One region of the Streptosporangium sp. NPDC002544 genome, then DNA from elsewhere that is predicted to be linked to it. Evidence: riboswitches for the same ligand, from Rfam matches in the RefSeq annotation. Region 1 holds a riboswitch; the other holds the start of a gene.
What was found. Region 1 has a riboswitch for cobalamin ahead of ABT061_RS26170 (CbtB domain-containing protein). Riboswitches for the same ligand answer to the same signal wherever they lie in the genome.
Positions count from the first base shown of each region.

Region 2: another riboswitch for cobalamin. It lies ahead of ABT061_RS25375 (ABC transporter substrate-binding protein); the one in region 1 lies ahead of ABT061_RS26170 (CbtB domain-containing protein).

Region 1 covers NZ_JBEOWJ010000018.1:52,683-56,889, forward strand. Annotated here, with positions in the region: gene ABT061_RS26160 (magnesium chelatase subunit D family protein) at 1-691, opposite strand, end outside; gene ABT061_RS26165 (CbtA family protein) at 741-1,466, opposite strand; gene ABT061_RS26170 (CbtB domain-containing protein) at 1,477-1,665, opposite strand; adenosylcobalamin (AdoCbl) riboswitch at 1,669-1,815, opposite strand; gene cobF (precorrin-6A synthase (deacetylating)) at 2,044-2,808, opposite strand; gene chrA (chromate efflux transporter) at 2,875-4,056, opposite strand.
Region 2 covers NZ_JBEOWJ010000017.1:94,308-98,514, reverse strand. Annotated here, with positions in the region: gene metE (5-methyltetrahydropteroyltriglutamate--homocysteine S-methyltransferase) at 1-1,795, shown strand, start outside; cobalamin riboswitch at 1,926-2,125, shown strand; gene ABT061_RS25375 (ABC transporter substrate-binding protein) at 2,257-3,252, shown strand; gene ABT061_RS25370 (FecCD family ABC transporter permease) at 3,249-4,207, shown strand, end outside.

The DNA.
Region 1 (4,207 bases):
CGGCGGCGAAGGAGGCGGGATCGGCGTCGAAGGCCAGCCGGCGCCGTACCACCTCGGCCCGCTCGTCCGGATTCCTGGACGCCCGCACCTCGACGGTCAGCCCGAAACGGTCCAGGAGCTGTGGCCGTAGCTCGCCCTCCTCCGGGTTCATCGTGCCGACCAGCAGGAACCGCGCCGCGTGCCGTACCGAGACCGACTCTCGCTCGACGAAGCAGGTGCCGAGCGCGGCGGCGTCGAGCAGCAGGTCCACGAGATGGTCGTGGAGCAGGTTGACCTCGTCGACGTAGAGGACACCTCGATGCGCGGCGGCGAGCAGGCCCGGCTCGAACGCCCTGACCCCCTCGGTGAGCGCGCGCTCGATGTCGAGCGCGCCGACCAGCCGGTCCTCCGACGCGCCGACGGGCAGCTCCACCAGCGCGGCCGGACGTTCCTGCCCGCTCTCGCCCGCGTCGTGCGGGCCGTCGGGGCAGCCCGGATCCGGCTCGGCCGGGTCGCAGGAGAAGCGGCAGGCGGCGATCACCTTGACCGCGGGGAGTTGTGCGGCGAGCGCGCGGACGATCGTGGACTTGGCGGTCCCCTTCTCCCCCCGGACCAGCACACCGCCCACCCGTGGGGAGACCGCGTTGAGTATCAGCGCGAGCTTGAGGTCGTCGAGACCGACGACGGCACTGAACGGATAGGCACCGATCACGAGGTTTCTTTCTGCGAGATCCTGCTGACGTGTCCGACCCGCCGAACGTTCAGTTCGGGGCCGCCGTGAGCGCGTCGCGGCGGACCGCGCGCTGGACGGCGATGCCGTACAGGACACCGATGGCCGACCAGAGCACGAGTTGCGTGCCGAGGGAGGACAGCCGGAAGTCCCACAGCAGCTGGGCGGGGAAGCCGTCGGGCACCTCGTTGACCGCCGGCAGCACGAACAGGGTGACGATGACGGGGACCAGGAAGCCGGCCGCGCCGGCGAGCCAGGGCCTGGCCGGCACCTTACGGGCGCAGGCCACTCCCACCGCCACGGACAGCAGGCCGATGGCGACCAGGACCAGGTACAGCGTGGTCCGGCTGCCGATGGTGTCCGGGTCACCGACGGCGGGCGGGTTGGCCGGGTACTTGACGAACGGCACCAGCACGATCGCGACGAACGCCGTGGCGGCCATCGTCGCGGCCAGCACCACGTCGGAGCGGGGACCGATCCGGCCGCGCAGCCCGGCGAAGACGAGGGAGAAGATACCCCCCACGGACATGCCGTACAGGGCCAGGGCGAGGAAGAGCCCGGCCTGCTGGCCGGACCGGCTGACCAGTGCCTCCTCCCCGTGGGAGTGCCCGACCTCGGTCTGGGCGTGGGCGGCGGCCTCTTCGAGCGCGATGGCCTGGTCGATGTTCGGCTCGCCCAGCAGGTAGGCGAACACGGCGGCGATCAGCCCGGCGACCAGCCCGACGAGCAGGCCGCGGAGCAACAGGGTACGGATCACGGCGCGCGGTCTAGTGGCAGGGAACGCCGAGCAGGTGGCGCCCGTCGTGCATGAGTTCGTGCAGATAGTCGCCCGCCTGCGACACCACCCCCTGGTCGAAGGTGACCAGGTAGGCCACCAGCAGGAGCAGCGGAACCGCCACGAGCCAGCGGGCCAGGTGGGAGAGGGGAACGGGCTGAGAAACGGACAGCTCACGCATGAGTAGCCTCCTTGGGGATGACGCGTCCCGACAGATGAGGACGCGGCGGCCAAGTAACCTGGCTCCCGGAACTCACGTTCCGGATACAGTGGCGCGACCGCACCGGCTTCTCACCGGACTTCCCTCGGACCACCGCGAAATCGTCCGCAATGTAACTCTTTTCGTGGCGGGCCGTCAACACAAGGTGATTCGTCGCGGCGTGGCCGCCCATCGATCCGGCCGCCACGCCCCGCTCCCCGGCCCTGGATGAATGGGGCCTGCTTCTTCGCGAGCCGTCCGACCGGGACGGCGACAGCGGAACGAGGAAGCCGGTGTGCACCCGGCGCGGGGATACCGGCCGGACGCGCGGCGGCCTCCGCAGGCCGCCGCGACAGGTGCTCAGCGAGACACCCTGCGGAGCAGGTAGGTGTCCATGATCCAGCCCTTGCGTGCCCGTGCCTCGGCACGCAGCTCGCGGATGCGGTCGGCGACCTCGGGCACCGGTCCGGCGACCAGGATCTCGTCGGGAGTGCCGAGGTAGGCACCCCAGTAGATGTCGAAGTCGGCGCCCAGATCGGCGCCCAGATCGGCGAAGGCGCAGTGGGCGTCCAGCATGACGACGACGTCGTCGGCCGAGGGCCCCTCCTCGGCGAGACGCCGGCCGGTGGTGATGTGCACCGGCCGGGCGACCCGGGTCAGGCTGACCCGATGCCGGGCGGTGAGTGCGGACACGCTGCTGACACCGGGAATCACCTCGTGCTCGAACCGGACCGAGCCCCGCTGGTGAATCTCCTCGACGATGGCCAGGGTGCTGTCGTACAGGCCCGGATCGCCCCACACCAGGAAGGCACCCGTCTGCCCCTCGGCGAGCTCGTCACGGATGAACCGCTCGCAGATGTCGGCGCGGCGCGAGCGCCAGTCCTCGACCGCGGGCGCGTAGTCGGGAGTGGTCCGGTCACGTTCGGGATCGCCGGCCTCGACGATCCGGTACGGCGGGCGGGCGTGCGCGTCGACGAGGTCGTGCCGCAGCTGGACAAGGTCGTGTTTGACCTCGCCCTTGTCCAGGACGAAGAACACGTCGGTACGGGCGATGGCCTTGACCGCCTGGAGGGTGAGATGGTCGGGATCACCGGCACCGATGCCGATGATGAGGATTCGCTTCACTCGACAGAGTCTGCCCGTACCGTTTCGAGATTCGGCACGGGGGGCCGCCCCGGCGACGCCTGCCGGTCAACCGACGAGCAGCGTGCGGGCCAGGCCGATGGCGGCGGCCACGGCGATGAACCAGGCGGTGTTGAGCCTGGTGCGCCACTGCAGCAGCAGCGCGAGCATGGCCAGTGCCACGGTGAGCGGGTCGACGAACGCGTCACCGGCCAGTTGCAGGGTGACACCGGCCATCAGGGCCAGCGCGGTGGCGTTGACCCCGTCCAGGAACGCCGACGACCAGGCCCGGCCGCGGATCCGGTCGACGAGCCGGGTCAGCAGGCCGACCAGCACGAACGACGGGGTGAAGATGGCGACGGTGGCCAGCACCGCCCCCGGCAGGGCGGCGATGACGTAACCGATGAAGGTGGCGGTGGTGAACACCGGCCCGGGGGTGAGCTGGCCGATGGAGATCGCGTCCAGCAACTGGTCGCGGGTGATCCAGCCGAGCCGCCGTACGAAGTCGCCCTCCAGGAAGGCCAGCAGGACGTAGCCGCTGCCGTACAGCACCGAGCCGATCTTCAGGAACGTCAGGAACAGCTCGGTGAGCCGGCCGCCGGTGGGGTCGGGAAAGCGCGGCCCGGCCAGCAGCGGCACCAGCACCAGACCTGGAGAACCGCGACTCGGCAGCCAGAGGTGCCTGGTGCCGGCCGCCATCACCACCAGCCCGCCGACGGCCAGTACGAGCAGCTCGTTGACGCCGAGCAGGTACAGCGCCAGTGCCACCGTGGCGACGAGCGCGGTCAGCCGGCCCTTGATCGCGGTCCTGAGCAGTCCGGCCAGGGCCCACACCACGATGGCCACCACCACCGGTTTGATCCCGTACAGCAACCCCTCGACGGCAGGGGTCCGGCCGTAGCGGACATAGGACCAGGCCAGGGCGAGGACGATGGCGAAGGCGGGCAGGATGAAGCACACCCCGGCGGCGATCAGCCCCTTCCAGCGAGCCCGGTCATAGCCCAGGTGGATGGCCAGCTCGGTGGAGTTGGGGCCGGGGATGAGGTTGACGGCGCCTATCAGGTCGACGAAGCGCTCATCGGAGACCCAGCCGCGCCGGCGCACCAGCTCGTCACGCATCATCGCGGTGTGCGCGGCCGGGCCGCCGAATCCGATCACGCCGAGTTTCAGGAAGACCCCGATGACCTCGCCCAGCGCGTGTGCCGGCCGTCCGCCGGATCCGCCACCGGTGTCATCGTGCGAAGCGTTCATCGTGGCCTTCCATCCGGGGGGTGTACCAAGTCGTGCATTGTTCACGACCACGTTGAACACCAGGCCGACGGCGGCCGAACACCGGGACCACGGCCGTGAACGTTTGACGCCTCCGGGAACGACCCCGAGTGATTCAGCCGTCTCCTGGCTG
Region 2 (4,207 bases), on a different contig from region 1:
GGGAATCGAGACGCGGCCCGTGCTCGTCGGTCCGCTCACGTATCTCCTGCTGGCCAAGCCCACGCCGAACTCGCCTGAGGAATTCACCCCGCTCGACCTGCTGGACTCCCTGGTGGAAACCTATGCCGAGCTGCTGGAACGGCTGGCGGGCGCGGGCGCGCAGTGGGTGCAGTTCGACGAGCCGGTCCTGGCCCGAGACCTCGGAGCCCGGGAGATCGACGCGCTCGGGCGGGCATACCGGCGGCTTGGCAGCCTGCCCAGCCGTCCGAAGATCCTGCTCGCCACGTACTTCGGCGCCGTCACCGCGGAGTCGCTGCGGGTGATCGCCTCCACCGAGGTCGAGGCGATCGGGCTCGACTTCGTCGCCGGGCCCGGCAACCTGGACGCGGTGGCCTCGGCCAGCGGGCTGGCCCGCAAGACCGTGGTCGCCGGCGTGGTCGACGGCAGGAACGTGTGGCGCGCCGACCTGGCACGGGTGAAGTCGACCTACGCGGTCCTGCTCGGGTTCGCCGACAAGGTGGAGCTGAGCAGTTCCTGTTCGCTGCTGCACGTCCCGGTCGACCTCGACAGCGAGACGGCGCTGGACCCGGCGGTCCGGGCGCGGCTGGCGTTCGCCCGGCAGAAGGTCGCCGAGCTGGTCGGTCTCGCCGCCGACCTGCGGTCGGAGGATCCGTCGGCCGCGCCGCTCCCCGTCGTACCGGCCGACCCCGACGTCCGGGCCCGGCTGGAGGCTCTCGGTGACGCGCAGCGGGCCGATCGGGCGGTCCGGTTCGCGGCACAGCGGGCCAAGCTGGGGCTGCCCGAGCTGGCCACGACGACGATCGGCTCGTTCCCGCAGACCGCGCAGATCCGCAAAGCCCGCGCCGACCACAAGGCGGGACGGACCGACGAGAACGCCTACGTCGAGGCGATGCGCGCCGAGATCGCCCGCGTGATCAAGCTTCAGGAAGAGCTCGGACTGGACGTGCTCGTCCACGGCGAGCCCGAGCGCAACGACATGGTCCAGTACTTCGCCGAGCAGCTCGATGGCTACGCCGCCACCGACTACGGCTGGGTTCAGTCCTACGGCTCCCGCTGCGTGCGCCCGCCGATCCTGCATGGCGACCTCTCCCGCCCCAAGCCGATGACGGTGGAGTGGACCGCCTATGCCCAGTCCCTCACACCCAAGCCGGTCAAGGGCATGCTCACCGGGCCGGTGACGATGCTGGCCTGGTCATTCGTCCGCGACGACCAGCCCTTGGCGCAGACCGCTCGCCAGGTCGCCCTCGCGCTCCGTGACGAGATCACAGATTTGGAGGCCGCCGGGATCGGGATCATCCAGGTGGACGAGCCGGCACTGCGCGAGCTCCTGCCGCTCCGCAAGGCCGACCAGGAGGTCTATCTGGCCTGGGCGGTCCGGGCGTTCCGGCTGGCCACCTCCGGCGCCGCCGACTCCACCCAGATCCACACCCACATGTGCTATTCGGAGTTCGGCGAGATCATCAGCCCGATCGCCGACCTGGACGCCGACGTCACCAGCGTCGAGGCCGCCCGCTCCCACATGGAGCTGTTGCCCTACCTGACCGAGGTCGGCTACGCCAACGGCATCGGTCCCGGCGTCTACGACATCCACTCGCCGCGTGTCCCGACCGCCGAAGAGATCGAGGACAACCTGCGCAACGCCCTCCAGGCCGTCCCGGCTGACCGTTTGTGGGTCAACCCTGACTGCGGGCTGAAGACCCGCGGCTACCCTGAGACGCAAGCTGCCCTGGCCAACATGGTCGCCGCCGCCCGGACAGTCCGGGCGACTGTCTGATCAGTGCCGCCTCCCGGCCCGAAGCCCTGCTTCGGGCCGGCGTTCAGGGAGTTTCCGGGCGACGCACTGGATGATCGCGTCCAGGCTTGGGCTCGGGCCGAGCGCGCCGGGTCTGACGGGTGGTGCGCGCTTTGTCGTTGATGAGTGGTGTGCGAGCATGGTCGGCGTAGGCGAGCGCGGAACGAGGAAGCCGGTGTGAATCCGGCGCGGTCCCGCCACTGTGATCGGCGAGCGAATCCCCACCATGCCACTGCCCCTTCCCGGGGGTGGGAAGGCGGGGACGAGCATCGACCCGAGAGCCAGGAGACTCACGCGGTCGCCTCCTCGATGAACTGGGGCGGATTTCCCCGGAGAGGAGTGGGCTCTCGTGCCCGTCGAGCCGGTGGCCGCGCCGAGAAGCCCTGTGGCATTCCCTCTTTCAGATCCGCCCCGTTGTGCAGATTCCGTGAGAGGAACACTTCATGACGGGCAGACGCCCCACCTCCCTCCTGCTCGCCCTCCTGGTATCCGGAGTGCTGGCCGCCTGTGGCGGCGCCCCGGCTGAGAACGTCCCGGCTCCCGCTCCGGCGGCCTCCGCGCCTGCGGGCTTCCCGGTCACCCTCGACAACTGCGGCGTGACGAGCACGTACGAGCAGCCGCCGCAGCGGGCGATATCCATGAACCAGCACGCCACCGAGGTGATGCTGGCGCTCGGCCTGGAAAAGTCGATGATCGGCACCGCCTACCTCGACGACAAGGTGCTGCCGGAGTATCAGGCGGCCTACGACGCCATCAAGGTCGTCTCGAAGGAGTACCCGGCCTACGAGGCCCTCCTGTCCGAGGAGCCCGACTTCGTCTACGGCGGCTTCGCCAGCACCTTCGACGAGAAGGAGGGCCGCAGCCGGGACGCCCTGCACAAGGCCGGCATCAAGACATACCTGAACGTCGAGGAGTGCGCTGAAGGCGCGGTGTCCATGGGCCTGATGGACACCGAGATCCGCAACGTCGCGAAGATCTTCGGCGTCTCCGACCGGGCCGAACCGTTGATCACCACACTGCGGGCGACCCTCGACGGTGTGAAGACCAAGCTCGGTGACGCCGTCCCGGTCAAGCTGTTCGTCTACGACAGCGGCGACAAGACCGCCTTCACCGCCGGCGGCAAGGGCGTCGGCAACGAGATCATCAAGCTGGCCGGGGCGGAGAACGTGTTCGCCGACGTCGACAAGGTGTGGGGCGATGTGTCGTTCGAGCAGGTCGCCGAGCGCGCGCCCGACTGGATCGTCATCTACGACTACGGCGACCAGCCGGTGGCCGACAAGGAGAAGTTCCTGCTGGCCAACCCGGCACTGAAAGACGTGCCGGCCATCAAGGAGAAGCGGTTCGCGGTGCTGCCGCTGTCGTCGGTGGTACTCGGCGTGCGGGCGCCGGGGGCCGTCGAGGCGCTGGCCCGGCAGCTGCACGCCGACCGGTTCAAGTGAGTGAACTGACCGCGGGCGCCGTGCTCCCGGCGCGGCGCCCGGGACTGCCGTACCCGGTCATGATCGGTCTGCTCGTGCTCCTGCTCGGCGGGGCGGTCACCGTGGCCATCGCGGCCGGGTCGGTGGCCCTGCCGGCCGGGCAGGTGTGGGGCATCCTGCTCCATCACCTCCATCCCGCCCTGGCCGAGCCGACCTGGACACCTGTGCGAGAGACCATCGTGATGGACGTACGGCTGCCGCGGGTCGTCCTGGCGGGGGCGATCGGTGCGGGCCTGTCGGTCTGCGGCATGGCCCTGCAGGCGTTGGTGCGCAACCCGCTGGCCGACCCGATGCTGCTGGGGGTCTCCTCCGGCGCCAGCGTCGGGGCGGTCACCGTGGTGGTGTTCGGCCTGAGCGTGTTCGGCGCGTTCAGCCTGCCGATCGCGGCCTTCCTCGGGGCGCTGGCCGCATTGGTGGCGGTCTACTTCCTGGCTCGCTCGGGCGGGCGCATGACGACGGTGCGGCTGGTGCTGGCCGGGGTGGCCATGGCCGAGGTGCTGTCGGCCGTGGCCAGCTTCCTGGTGGTGACCTCCAACGACCCGCACAAGACGCAGGCGGCGGTGCGCTGGATGCTGGGCGGCCTGGGCGGGACCACCTGGACGGTGGTGTGGATCCCGGCGGTGGCCGTCCTGCTGGGGATCGTCGCGCTGGTCGGGGTGTCTCGGCCGCTGAACCTGCTGCTGGCCGGGGAGGAGGCTGCGGCCTCGCTCGGGCTGGACGTGCATCGCTTCCGGGCGGCGCTGTTCGTGCTGGTCGCCATGATGATCGGCACGATCGTCGCGGTCAGCGGGGCCATCGGTTTTGTGGGACTGATCATGCCGCATGTCGTCCGGCTGCTGATCGGCGCCGACCACCGCCGGGCGCTCCCGGCGACGGCGCTGCTCGGTGCGGCCTTCCTCATCGTGGCCGACCTGAC